Regions from separate parts of the Laedolimicola ammoniilytica genome, predicted to be linked through region 1. Evidence: a T-box and tRNA genes for the amino acid it is inferred to sense, from the RefSeq annotation. Region 1 holds a T-box; the other holds one or more tRNA genes.
The links. A T-box is a leader RNA that pairs with one kind of tRNA and senses whether it is charged. The one in region 1 lies ahead of pheS (phenylalanine--tRNA ligase subunit alpha), so its partner is inferred to be a tRNA-Phe.

Region 1 (7,224 bases):
CGGAGATATCGCTCTCCTCCAGGGTCTTGTCCTTGCCACGGAATACGATTGAGTAAGCCACGGACTTGTAGCCGTCCTTAATCTGGCTTCCCTCGTAGATATCGAACAGCTTGAAGCTCTCCAGATGGCTGCCACCCTTCTGCTCGATGACTTCCTCGATCTGGCCAGCCAGAACGTTCTTCGGGATTACCATGGAAATGTCACGGGTTACCGCCGGGAACTTGGCGATTCCCTCGTACTTGCGGTCGAAAGTAGCCATCTCGGTTACCACCGGCATATCCAGAACTGCCACATAAGCGCGCTCACCGATGCCGTAGTTGTCCGCAACCACCGGATGAACCTCGCCCAGGTATCCAATCAGCTTCTCATCGTAGCAGATGTTCGCCTGACGACCCGGGTGCAGGTAGTTCTTGCCAGCCTTCGGATCGTAATGTACACGATCACGCATACCAAGCTTCTCCAGGAACTCCTCAACAACGCCCTTCATATTGTAGAAATCGCCGTCGCCATACATACCCAGCGTGAACTGCATACGCTCGTCCGGAAGTTCACTAAGCGGCAGCTCCTTTGCGATATAGATGTTGCCCAGCTCATAAAGGCGTACATTCTTATTTCTGCGGTTGTAGTTGGTAGCCAGGGAGGTCAGCATGCCATTCATGGATGTAGTACGCATGATACTGAAGTCCTCGCCCAGTGGATTGGAGATCTTGATGGCCTGACGCATGGGATCATCGGCATTCAGAAGCAGCTTATCAAATACCTTCGGGCTTTCAAAGGAATAGGTCATGCCCTGGGAGAAGCCGCAGAATTCCGCGATATCTCTTGCCACTGCTTCCACACGGAGCTTGAACGGAAGCTTGCCGGTGGTTGCCTCTCCTCTCGGAAGAGTGGTTGGGATATTGTCATAACCGAAGAAACGCGCTACCTCCTCGGCCACATCTGCCAGACGGTGAATATCCTGACGGAAGGTGGGCGCTACAATCTCGTTGGTCTTCTCATCGTAATCCAGTTCTACCAGCTTCAGGTAATCCAGCATCTGCTCCTTGGTCAGATCGGTTCCCAGCAGGGCGTTGATCTTGTCTGCGTCAAACTCGACTCTGGAGGGCTCGCTCTTTCCGTTGTATACATCTACCATGCCGTCTACCACTTCGCCGGCCCCAAGCTCCTCGATAAGCTGGCAGGCACGGTCGATGGCTGCCTGGGCATTGTTCGGATCCAGTCCCTTTTCGAACTTACCGGAAGCATCTGTACGAAGTCCGATACGCTTTGCGGAAAGACGAATGTTCACGCCGTCGAAGCAGGCTGCCTCGAACAGCATAGTCTTTACATTATCGGTAATCATAGAATTCTCGCCGCCCATGATACCTGCGATGCCAACTGCTTTCTCGCCGTCACAGATCATCAGGACATTTTCATCCATAGTACGCTCCTGGCCGTCCAGAGTCACGAACTTCTCACCCTCATCGGCGCGGCGTACCAGAATCTGATGACCGGCAATGGTGTCCAGGTCGTAAGCGTGCATGGGCTGACCATACTCTTCCATGACATAGTTGGTGATATCGACGATGTTGTTAATCGGGCGGATACCATTGACTGCCAGTCTGCGCTGCATCCACTTGGGTGACGGAGCCAGCTTGATGTTCTTTACGACTCTCGCGCAGTAACGGGGGCAGAGATCTGCGTCCTTTACATCTACTTTAATATAGTCATTTACATCTCCGCCGGAACCCTTTACGGTTACCACAGGCGGTACGAATTTTTTGCGGAAGGTAGCGGCTGCCTCACGAGCAATACCGATAACGCTATAGCAGTCCACCCGGTTAGAAGTAATCTCGTACTCAAATACTACGTCATCCAGACCCAGGGCGTGGATAGCGCTCTCGCCTACCACAGCGTCGTCCGAGAAGATGTAGATGCCGTACTCCGGGGCCTCCGGGTACATTTCACGACTCTGACCCAACTCCTCGATGGAGCACATCATACCGTTGGACTCCACGCCGCGAAGCTTGCCCTTCTTAATCTTGATTCCGCCCGGGGTCATCTTGCCGTCATGTCCGCCAGCCACGCGGCCGCCGTCCAGAACTACCGGAACCTTCTGTCCTTCTTTGACATTTGGAGCGCCTGTAACGATCTGAACCGGCTCTGACTCTCCAATATTGACCTGGCATACTACCAGCTTATCCGCATCCGGATGCTGCTCAATCTTTACAATCTGTCCAATGATGATATTTTCCAGGTCGGCATCCAGCTTGGTGAAGCCCTCGACCTTGGTTCCGGAAAGCGTCATTGCGTCGGTATATTCCTGGGCCGTCACATCCAGATCGGGCACATATGCTTTAATCCATGATAAAGATGTATCCATTTTTATTCTCCTCTCTTTCTATCACGTACGCTCCTCGTGCTACGCTCGAGAAAACGAACCAGCACGGCTCACTGCTATCAAAACTGTTTCAGGAACCGAATATCGTTCTCATACAGCAGTCTCATGTCATCAATCTCATACTTCAGCAGCGCAATTCTCTCCAGACCTACGCCAAAGGCAAAGCCGGTATACTCGTTGGGATCGATCCCACACATCTCCAGTACATGGGGATGTACCATACCGCAGCCCAGGATCTCGATCCAGCCGCTGCCCTTGCAGAAACGGCAGCCCTTGCCGCCGCATTTGAAGCAACTTACATCTACCTCGGCACTGGGCTCTGTGAATGGGAAATGATGGGGACGGAACTTGGTCTTCGTCTCCGCGCCGAACATCTCTTTCGCGAACTCCTCCAGAGTCCCCTTCAGGTCTGCAAATGTGATGTTCTTGTCCACAACCAGACCCTCGATCTGATGGAACGATGGAGAATGAGTCGCGTCCACCTCATCGGAACGGAACACGCGTCCCGGAGCGATCATACGGATGGGCAGCTTGCCCTGCTCCATGACACGGGCCTGGCACGGGGATGTCTGGGTACGCAGTACAATGTTTTTATTGATATAGAAGGTATCCTGCTCGTCCTTGGCCGGGTGTCCTTCCGGAATATTCAATTTTTCAAAATTGTAAAGGTCATACTCGATCTCGGGTCCTTCCACTACCTCGTAGCCCATGCCGACAAAGATACGTTCTACCTCTTCCAGGGCGATGGTGTTCGGATGACGATGGCCTACGTTGTTCTTCTTCGCAGGAAGGGTTACGTCGATGATTTCTGCCTTCAGCTTCTCCTCACGAACCATGGCTTCCATCTTTGCCTTGGCTTCTTCCAGAACCCTTTCAATCTCTTCACGAGTCTCATTGACCAGCTGGCCTACCTTCGGTCTGTCCTCAGGAGCCACGTCCTTCATACTCTTCAATACGTTGGTCAGTTCACCTTTTTTGCCGAGAATCGCCACGCGAGCGTCATTCAGTGTGTTCAGATTCTTTGCTTCCCGAATCTGCGCAATGGCATTTTCCCGGATTTTCTGCAGTTTTTCCTTCATTGTTCTCACCTTTCCTGATTGTTGGTTTTTAAGGGACGTATACTCCAGGGCAGTTTCAGAAAGCTATCGCCTTCTGAAACTCGCGGCTTTCGCCGCATAGGCAATTTCAAAAACAGACATTTGTGTGCAAGCACCCAACTGCCTGCTTTTGAAACTGCCTGCCCTTCTCAATGCGAACGCGCAAAAAAAGCTCCATCCCTACACAGTAGGGACGGAGCATATATTCCGCGGTACCACCCTGATTCCTGTCTCTTCATTTATCGGACAGGCTCTCATCTTCTGCGTAACGTGCAGGCTGCGTCATCGCCTACCAAAGTTCTTCAGCGATGCTGCTCCGGTGGGAATTTCGCACTCTCTTCTGAACTTAAGCCCGCTCACAGCCGCTGACGGTCTCTCTCTGAAAGAAGAAGAAAGGTTACTGTGCACCTTCGTTGCATTTGTCATATCAAGGATTATTCTAAACCTTTACGAGCGAAGATGTCAAGTACTTATTTTTTATCGCCACACCTCTGTCAGGCTCCGGGCTGCCTGCGCCAGCTCCTCCTCCGTCATGGTGGCATAGCCCAGAAGGATTGTCGCGCCCTGCCCCGCCCCACTGTCTGCACCGTCGATACTGTACTCGGACAGGGGATACACCCGGATATGCACAGCTTCCGCACGGCGGATGAGCTCCGCTTCGGTCCAGTCATCGGAAAATTCCAGCAGCAGATGGACGCCGGCGTCTTCTCCGCGGATGGTGCAGACCCCAGACAGCTGTTTCAGCTCATCCACGAGAATCTCCTGCTTATGGCCGTAGATGGCGCGCATCCGGTTCAGATGACGTTCGTAGTGGCCTTCTTTAAGGAAGCTGTTCAGGATCATCTGATCGATACGGGATACCGTGGAGGAAAACCGCTGAAGCTCCGGTTCGCAGGTCGCGAGAAGCGGCTCCGGCAGCACCAGGTAGCTGATTCGGATGGCAGGCGCGATGGATTTGGAGAAGGTTCCGATGTAAATGACTTTCCCTGTCCGATCCACGCCCTGCAATGCGGGAATCGGCTTGCCGCGATAACGGAATTCGCTGTCGTAATCGTCCTCGATGAGATAGCGTTCCGGCTTTTCCGCAGCCCATTTCAGGAGCTCCAGACGCCGTTTGATGGGCATCACGATACCGAGGGGATACTGATGGGAGGGCATGACGTAAGCCACATCCGCGCCGGACGCGGTCAGCTCCTCCACCCGCATGCCAGAGGCGTCCACAGGCACGGTACAGAGCTGAAATCCCATTTTTTCGAATATCCCGTAAGCATGCTTGTAGGTGGGGCTCTCCATGGCCAGCCTTCGTTTTCCCAGAATCGCGGATATCAGCATCATCAGATAGTCGTTTCCCGCTCCCAGCACAACCTGCTCCGGACGGCAGTTGACGCCCCGGGCCTGGTGAAGGTACCGGCTGATGGTCTCCCGGAGCTCCCACTCGCCCTTGGGATCCCCCAGCTGGAACAGCTCCTTCCGATCATCCAGTAGCACATTTCTTGTGATCTTACGCCATACGCCATAGGGAAAGCTGTCCAGATCGATGCCGTTGGGCGTAAAGTCGTATTTCCAGTGTTTTTCTTCGGTCTTTGGCGCGATTTCCCCTCCGTCCTCCCCGGTCTTCAGATGATACAGCCCTTCAATCCGGCAGGCATAATAGCCCTTGCAGGGAACAGACTCCACATACCCTTCCGACAGCAGCTGATCATAAGCCAGATCCACAGTGCTGCGGCTTACTTCCAGATAACGAGAAAGAGCCCGGCTGGAGGGAAGCTTCTCTCCAGCCAGGATCTTATGTTCCTGGATATCCTGTTTGATATAATGGTAAATCTGTTCGTACAAAGGCGTTTCTGCCTTTGCGTTCAGGCTTATCGTCAGTTCTCGCATCGGTCTCTTATGCCTTCGGAAGCTTAAAGGAGCTCTTCAGGGATACAATTCGGTTAAATACCATTTTTTCCGGAGTAGAATCCTTGTAGTCCACACAGAAGAAGCCGTTTCTTACAAACTGGAAGCTGTCAAAGGCCTTAGCGCCCTCGAAGCCTGGCTCCAGGTACGCATGCTCTACCACGGTCAGGGAGTTGGGATTCAGGTTCAGACTGCCATCCTCATTGTATACGCCCTTTTCCTCGTCGATGATGTTCTCATACAGACGAACCTCTGCGTCGATGGCGTAGGGAGCCGGTACCCAGTGGATGGTTCCCTTCACCTTACGGCCGGTGAAGCCGCTTCCTGCCTTCGTCTCCGGATCGTAGGTGCAATGTACCTCGATGACCTTGCCATTCTCGTCCTTGACAAAGCTCTCACATTTTACAAAGTAAGCGTGCATCAGGCGCACCTCGTTTCCTGGGAAGAGGCGGAAATACTTCTTCGGCGGCTCCTCCATAAAATCGTCGCGCTCAATGTAGAGCTCCCGGCAGAAGGGAATCTTACGGCTGCCAAGCTCCTCATTTTCCAGGTTGTTGGCTGCGTCCAGATACTCGACCTGGCCTTCCGGATAGTTGTCGATCACCAGTTTAATCGGGTCGAGAACTGCCATCAGACGCGGCTTCTTCAGCTTCAGATCCTCGCGGATACAGTACTCCAGCATCGCATAGTCTACGGAAGATTGGCTCTTGGATACGCCGCAGAGATCTACGAACATTTTGATGGACTCCGGCGTGAAACCGCGGCGGCGGAGCGCTGCGATAGATACCAGACGGGGATCGTCCCAGCCGTCTACGATGCCTTCCTCTACCAGCTTTTTAATGTATCGCTTGCCTGTGACCACGTTGGTCAGGTACATCTTCGCGAACTCGATCTGTCTGGGCGGATGCGGGTATTCCAGTTCCCGTACAACCCAGTCGTACAGCGGTCTGTGATCCTCAAACTCCAGGGTACAGATGGAATGAGTGATACCCTCGATAGCGTCCTCGATGGGATGCGCGAAATCGTACATCGGGTAGATACACCATTTGTCTCCGGTGTTGTGATGGCTGATATGTGCCACACGGTAAATGATCGGGTCGCGCATGTTCATATTCGGGGAGGCCATGTCGATCCTGGCACGCAGCACCTTCTCTCCGTCCGCGTACTTGCCCGCTTTCATCTCCTCAAAGAGCCTCAGGTTTTCCTCGATGCTCCGGTTCCGATAGGGACTCTCCTTGCCTGGCTCGGTCAGGGTTCCACGATATTCACGCATCTCCTCCGCTGTCAGATCGCAAACGAATGCCTTTCCCTTCTTAATCAGTTTTACAGCTGCTTCATACATCTGGTCAAAGTAGTTAGAAGCAAAGTACAAACGATCTTCCCAGTCTGCGCCCAGCCACTTGATATCCGCTAAAATGGACTCTACGAACTCGGTTTTCTCTTTTGTCGGGTTCGTATCGTCAAAACGCATGTTGAATTTGCCGTGGTATTTCTGAGCCAGTCCGTAGTTCAACAGGATGGACTTGGCATGTCCGATATGCAGGTAACCGTTGGGCTCCGGCGGGAAACGGGTGTGGACGGTATCGTATACGCCCTCCGCAAGATCCTTCTCTATGGCCTGCTCAATAAAATTTTTGCTCGTAGCCTCGTTTTCCATAACGCTTCCTCGTTTCTGTTTGTATTTTCATTCGTATGAATTCTCTACTGTTCACTCCGTTCTCAGTAATATGAATTCCATATTTATCAAAAATGATAACATAAATTTACTTATAATTCAACACCTACCGTTCACAGCAAAACCTTTTGCAGAACAGCGCTATGAACCTTTCTGCCTATTCGCAGTAACCG
Region 2 (7,224 bases), on a different contig from region 1:
GTCTACACGGAGACGCAGTTTGAGCCGGACTGCTACATCATGTTCGGCAAGGAAAGCGCCGGAATCCCGGAGGAGATCCTGCTGGAAAATCAGGAAAGGGCCATCCGTATCCCCATGCTGGGCGACACCAGATCCCTGAACCTGTCCAACTCCGTGGCTATCGTGCTCTATGAGGCCCTGCGCCAGAATGATTTTCCGGGGATGCGCCTGGAGGGGCACCTGACCAAATACAACTGGAAATAAAGAGACTATAAAGGAACTGAATCCATGAAACAGCATTCACGTCTTCTGAAAACCGCATATCGACTGGGCGGAGTTACCCTGGCGCTGGCGCTTGGGTTTACGTCCTATGCCGTGCCGGATCAGAGCGACGTGGATAACATTCAGAACGAGATTGATAAGACCCAGGACGAGATCGATAAGACCCAGAGCGAGATCGATGCCACGAAGGACAAAAAGGACAAATTGCAGCAGGCCAAGTCTGAGATGGAGGACTACCTGAAGAAGCTGAATCAGCAGTATTCCAGCCTGGAAAGCCAGATTTCTGAGTTAAATAAGCAGATTGTGGACAAAAAGGCGGAGATTGAGCAGACGAAAGGAGAGCTGGAGGAGGCGAAAGCCACCGAGGATAAGCAGTATGCGGACATGAAGGCCCGCATTCAGTATATGTACGAGAATCCTCGGAGCTCCTTCATCGAGATTCTGCTGGAGTCCGGCGATTTCGCCAGCGCCCTGAACCGGGCCGATTACGCGGCGCGCATCAGCGCCTACGACCGGGATATGCTGGAGTCCTACGCGGCCCATAAGGCCGAGATTCAGGAGCAGGAGGAAAAGCTGGAGGCGGAGAAAGAGGCCCTGGATGACATGCAGGCCTCCCTGACGAAAAAGCAGAGCGAGGTATCTTCTCTGGCCAGCAGTACTTCCGGCAAAATCAGCCGGCATGTGAACGATATCGCGGCGGCCCAGGCCGATCTGGACGGCAAGAGCAATACCCTGGCCAACCAGCAGGAGGTCCTGAAGCAGCTTATTGCCGAGAAGAAGAAAATCGAGGCCCAGATCGAGGCGGCTAAGGCGGCTGAGATCATTGGCTCCCTGGGCGACGTGACCGGCGTGCGGACCACAGAGCTGGAATATGTACAGTATGGCGCGTACAGCGCCAGCGAGGACGAAGTAAAGGCTCTGGCGACGCTGATCTACTGCGAGGCAGGCAATCAGGGCGCAGAGGGCCAGCTGGCCGTGGGCGCGGTCGTCATGAACCGTATCCGGGATTCCCGTTTCGGACAGGGCGATATCATGAGCGTGATCCGGGCTTCGGGTCAGTTCTCCCCCGTTACCTCGGGCCGTTTTGACCTGATGCTGACCGACGGCGCGGATTCCGTCACGGAATCCTGCTATAACGCTGCCCGCCGGGCCATCGCGGGCGAATCCAACGTGGGAAACAGGACCTTTTTCCGGACTTATGCCAACTATCCGTCCTTAAGCGGACTTGTGATTGGCGCACATATTTTTTCCTATACTTGGAATTATTCAACCTGACAAAGAAGTCGGTGTACAGAAGAAAGTTTTTCTGTGCAGCGACTTTTTACGTAAAAAATAAAATAATCATACATAACCTATTGACAAAGTAGGTTAAAGAGCGTATGATTGCAACATCAAAACAACGTGAACAATCAAAAAGGAGGATTATTATGAGAAATTTGAAATGGCTGAAGAAATCAACCGCATTACTGCTGACCATTGCACTGGCAGGAAGCCTGGCAGCATGCGGAAGCAAGGCAGACGAGACTCCGGCGGCAGAGACCACACAGGAGACTGAGGCAGCTGCAGAGGCGACCACGGAAGACGCAGCAGAGGCAGAAGAGCCGGTGGCGGCAGAGATCGACAAGGATGCATTTGACGCGCTTCTGGCAGACGGCATCGTAGCAGACGACGCTGACATTGCGGCAAGCAAGTGGGCTACGGCAGTAAAGGAAGCTGGCGTGCTCCGTGTAGGCGGAACCAGAACCTCTTTCCTGTTCAGTCAGCTGGATGAGACAGACAACGGCATCCGCGGCTTTGACGCAGGACTGTATCAGCTGCTTGCACGTTACATCCTGGGCGATGAGAGCAAGTATGAGCTGACACAGGTAGATTCCAGTACCCGTGAGTCCGTTCTGACCAGTGACCAGGTAGACGCAGTATTCGCTACTTATTCCATCACAGACGCACGTAAGGAAGTCATTTCCTTCGCCGGCCCCTACTACACATCCAAGCAGGCTGTCCTGGTAAAGGCAGGCAACACGGATATCACTGGAGTAGAAGACCTGGCTGGCAAGATTGTAGCGACACAGTCCGGTTCCACAGGCCCGGATATCCTGGCTGAGTACGCGCCGGAAGCTACCGTTCAGGAGTTTGCCAACGACCAGGAAGCACGTACCGCTCTGGAGCAGGGCCGTGTAGACGCCTATGTAACAGACTACACTCTGCTTCTGAACGCTATTGTGAAGAACCCGGGCGCTTACGAAATCGCAGGCGACACCTTCGGGCCGGAGGACAACTACGGTATCGGACTTCCGCTTGATTCTGACGGCGTAGCATTTGTAAACGACTTCCTGAAGAAGATCGAAGACAATGGAACCTGGGCAGAGCTGTGGAAGATCAGCCTGGGCGACCGCACCGGCATCGAGACCGTACCGGAAGCTCCGGCGATCGAGTAACCCGAACCGAAGCGTGGTAACTGGTCAGGTGTGGAACAGTTACAAATAGAAAGACAGGGAGAAGGACCTTCAGTAGTTCTGAAGGTCTTTTTCCGCAGGAGGAATCCATATGGGTATTCAGGAACTTCTTTCCCAATACGGAGACAAATATATACAGGCATTGTTCGTCACCTGGAAGCTGACGGCAGTGTCCTTTGTGCTTGCATTTCTGATAGGTATTCTCATTACCATCATGCGGGTATGTCCCGTGAAGCCGCTGCGATGGGTCGGAGACTTCTATGTGCAGATCTTCCGGAACATCCCGGGCGCGACTTTGCTTATCATGCTGGTCTACGCGCTGCCCTATCTGAATGTGGTGCTTTCCTATTACGTCTGTGTGCTGACGGCCACATCCCTGCTTCCGGCGGCGTTCTGCTCCGAGTATCTGATGGCCGGTATGAATACAGTGAGTATCGGACAGATCGAGGCGGCGCGGGCCCTGGGCATGTCCTTTGGCAAGATTCTGAAAAATGTAGTCATTCCCCAGGCTCTTCGTTCCAGTGTGCTTCCCATGACCAATCTTCTGGTGGCGACCATGCTGACGACAGCGCTGGCTTCCCAGGTGCCCATGAACCCCACGGATCTGACCGGTCTGGTCTCCCATATCAATACCAGAGCCGTGGGCGGCGTGACGGCTTTCCTGATTTCCGCGGTGCTGTACTGCGCGACGGCGGTGGTGATCGGACAGATTGGAAACCTGATTGACAGGAAAGTGAGGGTTTTGCGATGAACAATGGACAGATATCCATACGGGATGCGCTCTACGAGGCGCCGGGACCGAAGACCCGCAGAGGAATTATGGCGGGAACTGTGGTGGTGCTCCTGCTTCTGGCGGTGCTGATCTACGGCGTCATTCATCAGTTCGCCATCAATGGACAGCTGGACGCCAGATACTGGTCCTTTTTCACCCGGTATACCACCTGGCGGTTTATTGGAAATGGTCTTGCAGGTACGCTGACGGCTGCGTTGACGGCAGGTGTGATCACATTTTTCGCAGGCCTCCTGCTGATGCTTGGCAGAATCAGCGGCGTCAAACCGCTGGAATGGCTCTGCACCGCGCTCATTGAGTTCAGCCGCGGCGTGCCGACCCTTCTGTTTATCTATTTCTTCTTTCTGGTGGTGCCTCAGTTTGGCATTAAGCTTCCACCTCTGTGTAAGATAGCGGTCCCGGTGGCCATCTCCGCGGCGGGCGTGGTGGCGGAGGTTCTGCGCTCCGGCGTCAACGCGGTGCCGAAGGGACAGACGGAAGCGGCGGTGTCCCTGGGTATGCGAAAGAACAGTGTCTTCTTCAAGATCGTATTTCCACAGGCCCTGCGCTATGTGATTCCGGCATTGATTTCCGAGGTGGTCATCGTGCTGAAGGATACCACCTTCGCCTATGTGGTAAACTATGCGGACCTGATGCAGAACGCGAAGGTGCTGATCAGCAACTATGACGCACTGCTTTCGGTCTATCTGGTGATTGCAATTATCTATATTTTGATCAATTATATATTAAATAGAATCTCTGTGGCCATTGCCAGAAGGAGAAAATAAACTATGGAAGAAAACAGAACTACAGCGAATGAAGTGCCGGTTATCGAACTGCGTCATGTAGATAAGCATTTCGGAGAACTGCATGTATTAAAGGATATCAATTTATCCGTAAAAAAGGGCGAGGTTGTCGTGGTCATCGGACCGTCCGGTTCCGGTAAATCCACCCTGTGCCGGACGATCAACCGACTGGAGACCATTGACTCCGGAGAAATCCTCATCGACGGAACCAAGATGCCTGAGGAGGGTCGGAGGCTGGCCGAGCTCCGTTCCCAGATTGGCATGGTATTCCAATCTTTCAACCTGTTTGCCCACAAGACCATTCTGGACAATGTGACCATCGCGCCCATAGACGTACTGCACAAGCCGAGGAAGGAGGCCCGGGAGGAAGCCATGGAGCTTCTGAAAAGGGTAGGCGTGGATAATCAGGCCGCCAAAGTACCGGCCCAGCTTTCCGGCGGCCAGCAGCAGCGTGTGGCCATCGCCCGTGCCCTGGCCATGCACCCGAAGGCCATTCTCTTCGACGAGCCCACCAGCGCCCTGGATCCGGAGATGATCGGCGAGGTGCTGGATGTCATGACGAAACTTGCGAAGGATGGTATGACCATGGTCATCGTCACCCATGAGATGAATTTCGCCAGACGGGTGGCTGATCGGGTCATCTTCATGGATGGCGGCAGCATCATCGAGGAGGGCGCGCCGGAGGACTTCTTCGAGCATCCGCAGACCAGGCGGGCCCAGGATTTCCTGAATTCAGTGAAAGCCCATTAAGGATCCGGTTACGGACAGAAATACGGAAAAGAGGAACTACACATGTGTGAATTATTTGGCCTGAGCAGTGCCGAAAAAGTAAATTGCAATGAGCTTCTGGGAACCTTCTTCAGCCACGGAGAAACCAATCCGGACGGTTGGGGACTGTCTCTCTTTGACGGGAATTCCGCATCCATCGAAAAGGAACCCATATCTTCAGCGGAAAGCGTCTATCTGAAGCATCGTCTCAGCGACGAGATCACCGAGGACGTGGTTCTGGCCCATATCCGCAAGGCTTCCAAGGGCGGCCTGGAATACAGGAACTGCCATCCCTTCAAGAGACGGGACGCTTCCGGACGCCTGTGGACGCTGATTCACAACGGCACCATCTTCGAAAGCGCCCTGGTGGACGCCTACATTGGAAAACAGCATGGCGGTACTGACAGCGAGCGGATTCTGTACTACCTGATCGATCAGGTGGACGCGGCCATCGCGAAAAAGGGCGGCGAGCTGACCGACAAAGAACGCTTCGACACCGTAAATCAGGTCATCCGCGACATTACCCCGGAGAACAAGGTCAATCTTCTGATTTATGACGGCGATTTGTTCTACGCCCATACAAACTTCTACGAGACCCTGTTCCGTCTGCAGAAAGGCGAGACACTGGTAGTAGCCACCAAGCCCCTGACCGATGACCCGGCCTGGGAAAAAGTCCCCATGAGCACTCCGTTGGCCTACCGGAAGGGAAGGCTGGTCTTTGAAGCCGAACCTCATCCCTATGAGTTTATCGATAAGGAACCGCGGGATATCGAGTACACGAAGCCGCTCTAAAAAACGAAAGTAAAATATGAAAAATTGCTTGACAAACATAATTCCATCATGTAGAATATCACTGTTGTGACACATGAAAGTTATGTGAAAGCAATTTGCCCAGATAGCTCAGTTGGTAGAGCAGAGGACTGAAAATCCTCGTGTCACTGGTTCGATTCCGGTTCTGGGCATGTACGGAGCACTTGGCGAGGTATTCTCGAGTCTAGTGCGAAGACACACCTGGACACTTGGCAAGGTTCTTTCGAGCCTAGTGACCACGGTGCATCCTTATATTTTTTCATTTGCGGGTGTAGTTCAATGGTAGAACACCAGCCTTCCAAGCTGGATACGTGGGTTCGATTCCCATCACCCGCTTATTTTTATGCCCAAATTTAAGTAGAGCAGGTGATGGGAATCGAACCTTCGGTTCGTTCTCCGCTCCGGTCGGTGCTAAACAGGTGCCGCTGGCACATTCTTTTTTAGTTTTAAAACCCCGATTGACGGCGCCAGAACATTGCAGTAAACTATTCGTGATTAGAAAGAACGAGGAGGACGCATCTATGGCAATTTCATATGGAAAAATGGTAATCATCGGCGCTGGTAAGGTGGGAAGCGCGATTTTGAATTCGGTTCTGCGGATGAATATCCTGGATGAGATCGTGGTGGTGAACCGCAACCAGAAAAAGGCCCTGGGCGAGGTGCTGGACGCCAGCCATACCACGGCGTTCGCTTACAGCGCCAACGCGAACATCCATGTGGGCGGCTACGAGGAGTGCGCGGACGCCCAGATCATCGTGGTGACTGCAGGCCCCAGCATCCAGCCGGGTAATTCCCGGGACCGCATGGTGCTTCTGGAGAAAAATGTCAACGTCATGAATGATATCATGGAGCAGATCACCCACTACACCCGGGAGGCTATCATCATTGTAGTATCCAATCCGCTGGACATCCTGACCTACATTGCCCAGAAGAAATTCGACTATCCGGCCAATAAGATCTTCGGTACAGGCACTTTGCTTGATACCGCCCGTTTCAATAAAATGCTGGGCGACCTCTGCGGCGTGGATGCCAAGAACGTGACCGGTTTCGTGCTGGGCGAGCACGGCTCCACCTCCTTTATCCCCTGGAATACTGTGAACATCGTGGGTGTGCCGTTTTCGGAATTTGAGAAACAGTTTGAATTAAAGGAAAAACTCGACAAAGAAAAGCTGCTCCATGATACGAAGGTCATCGGCCTGGATATCGTAGAGCTGAAGGGTTACACCAGCTCCGGCGTGGCCTTAAGCGCCTGCCGTCTGATCGGCAGCATTGTCCGCAACGAGAAATCTGTGGTGCCTGTCTCCACGGTGCTGTCAGGCCAGTACGGCCTCACCGGAGCAGCCATGAGCCTGCCCTG

Region 2: it has a tRNA-Phe gene. The T-box ahead of pheS (phenylalanine--tRNA ligase subunit alpha) is inferred to sense a tRNA for this amino acid. The anticodon was not compared.

Annotation. Positions count from the first base shown of each region.
Region 1 is NZ_JAOQKC010000015.1:70,198-77,421, forward strand. Features, by position in the region: gene pheT (phenylalanine--tRNA ligase subunit beta) at 1-2,362, opposite strand, end outside; gene pheS (phenylalanine--tRNA ligase subunit alpha) at 2,440-3,459, opposite strand; T-box leader at 3,664-3,900, opposite strand; gene pdxR (MocR-like pyridoxine biosynthesis transcription factor PdxR) at 3,955-5,358, opposite strand; gene OCV63_RS11745 (glutamine--tRNA ligase/YqeY domain fusion protein) at 5,366-7,033, opposite strand; gene OCV63_RS11750 (D-2-hydroxyacid dehydrogenase) at 7,209-7,224, opposite strand, start outside.
Region 2 is NZ_JAOQKC010000014.1:70,890-78,113, forward strand. Features, by position in the region: gene OCV63_RS11290 (tRNA (cytidine(34)-2'-O)-methyltransferase) at 1-243, shown strand, start outside; gene OCV63_RS11295 (cell wall hydrolase) at 268-1,536, shown strand; gene OCV63_RS11300 (glutamate ABC transporter substrate-binding protein) at 1,689-2,696, shown strand; gene OCV63_RS11305 (amino acid ABC transporter permease) at 2,806-3,465, shown strand; gene OCV63_RS11310 (amino acid ABC transporter permease) at 3,462-4,271, shown strand; gene OCV63_RS11315 (amino acid ABC transporter ATP-binding protein) at 4,275-5,039, shown strand; gene OCV63_RS11320 (class II glutamine amidotransferase) at 5,082-5,849, shown strand; tRNA gene OCV63_RS11325 (tRNA-Phe) at 5,947-6,019, shown strand; tRNA gene OCV63_RS11330 (tRNA-Gly) at 6,133-6,203, shown strand; gene OCV63_RS11335 (L-lactate dehydrogenase) at 6,389-7,224, shown strand, end outside.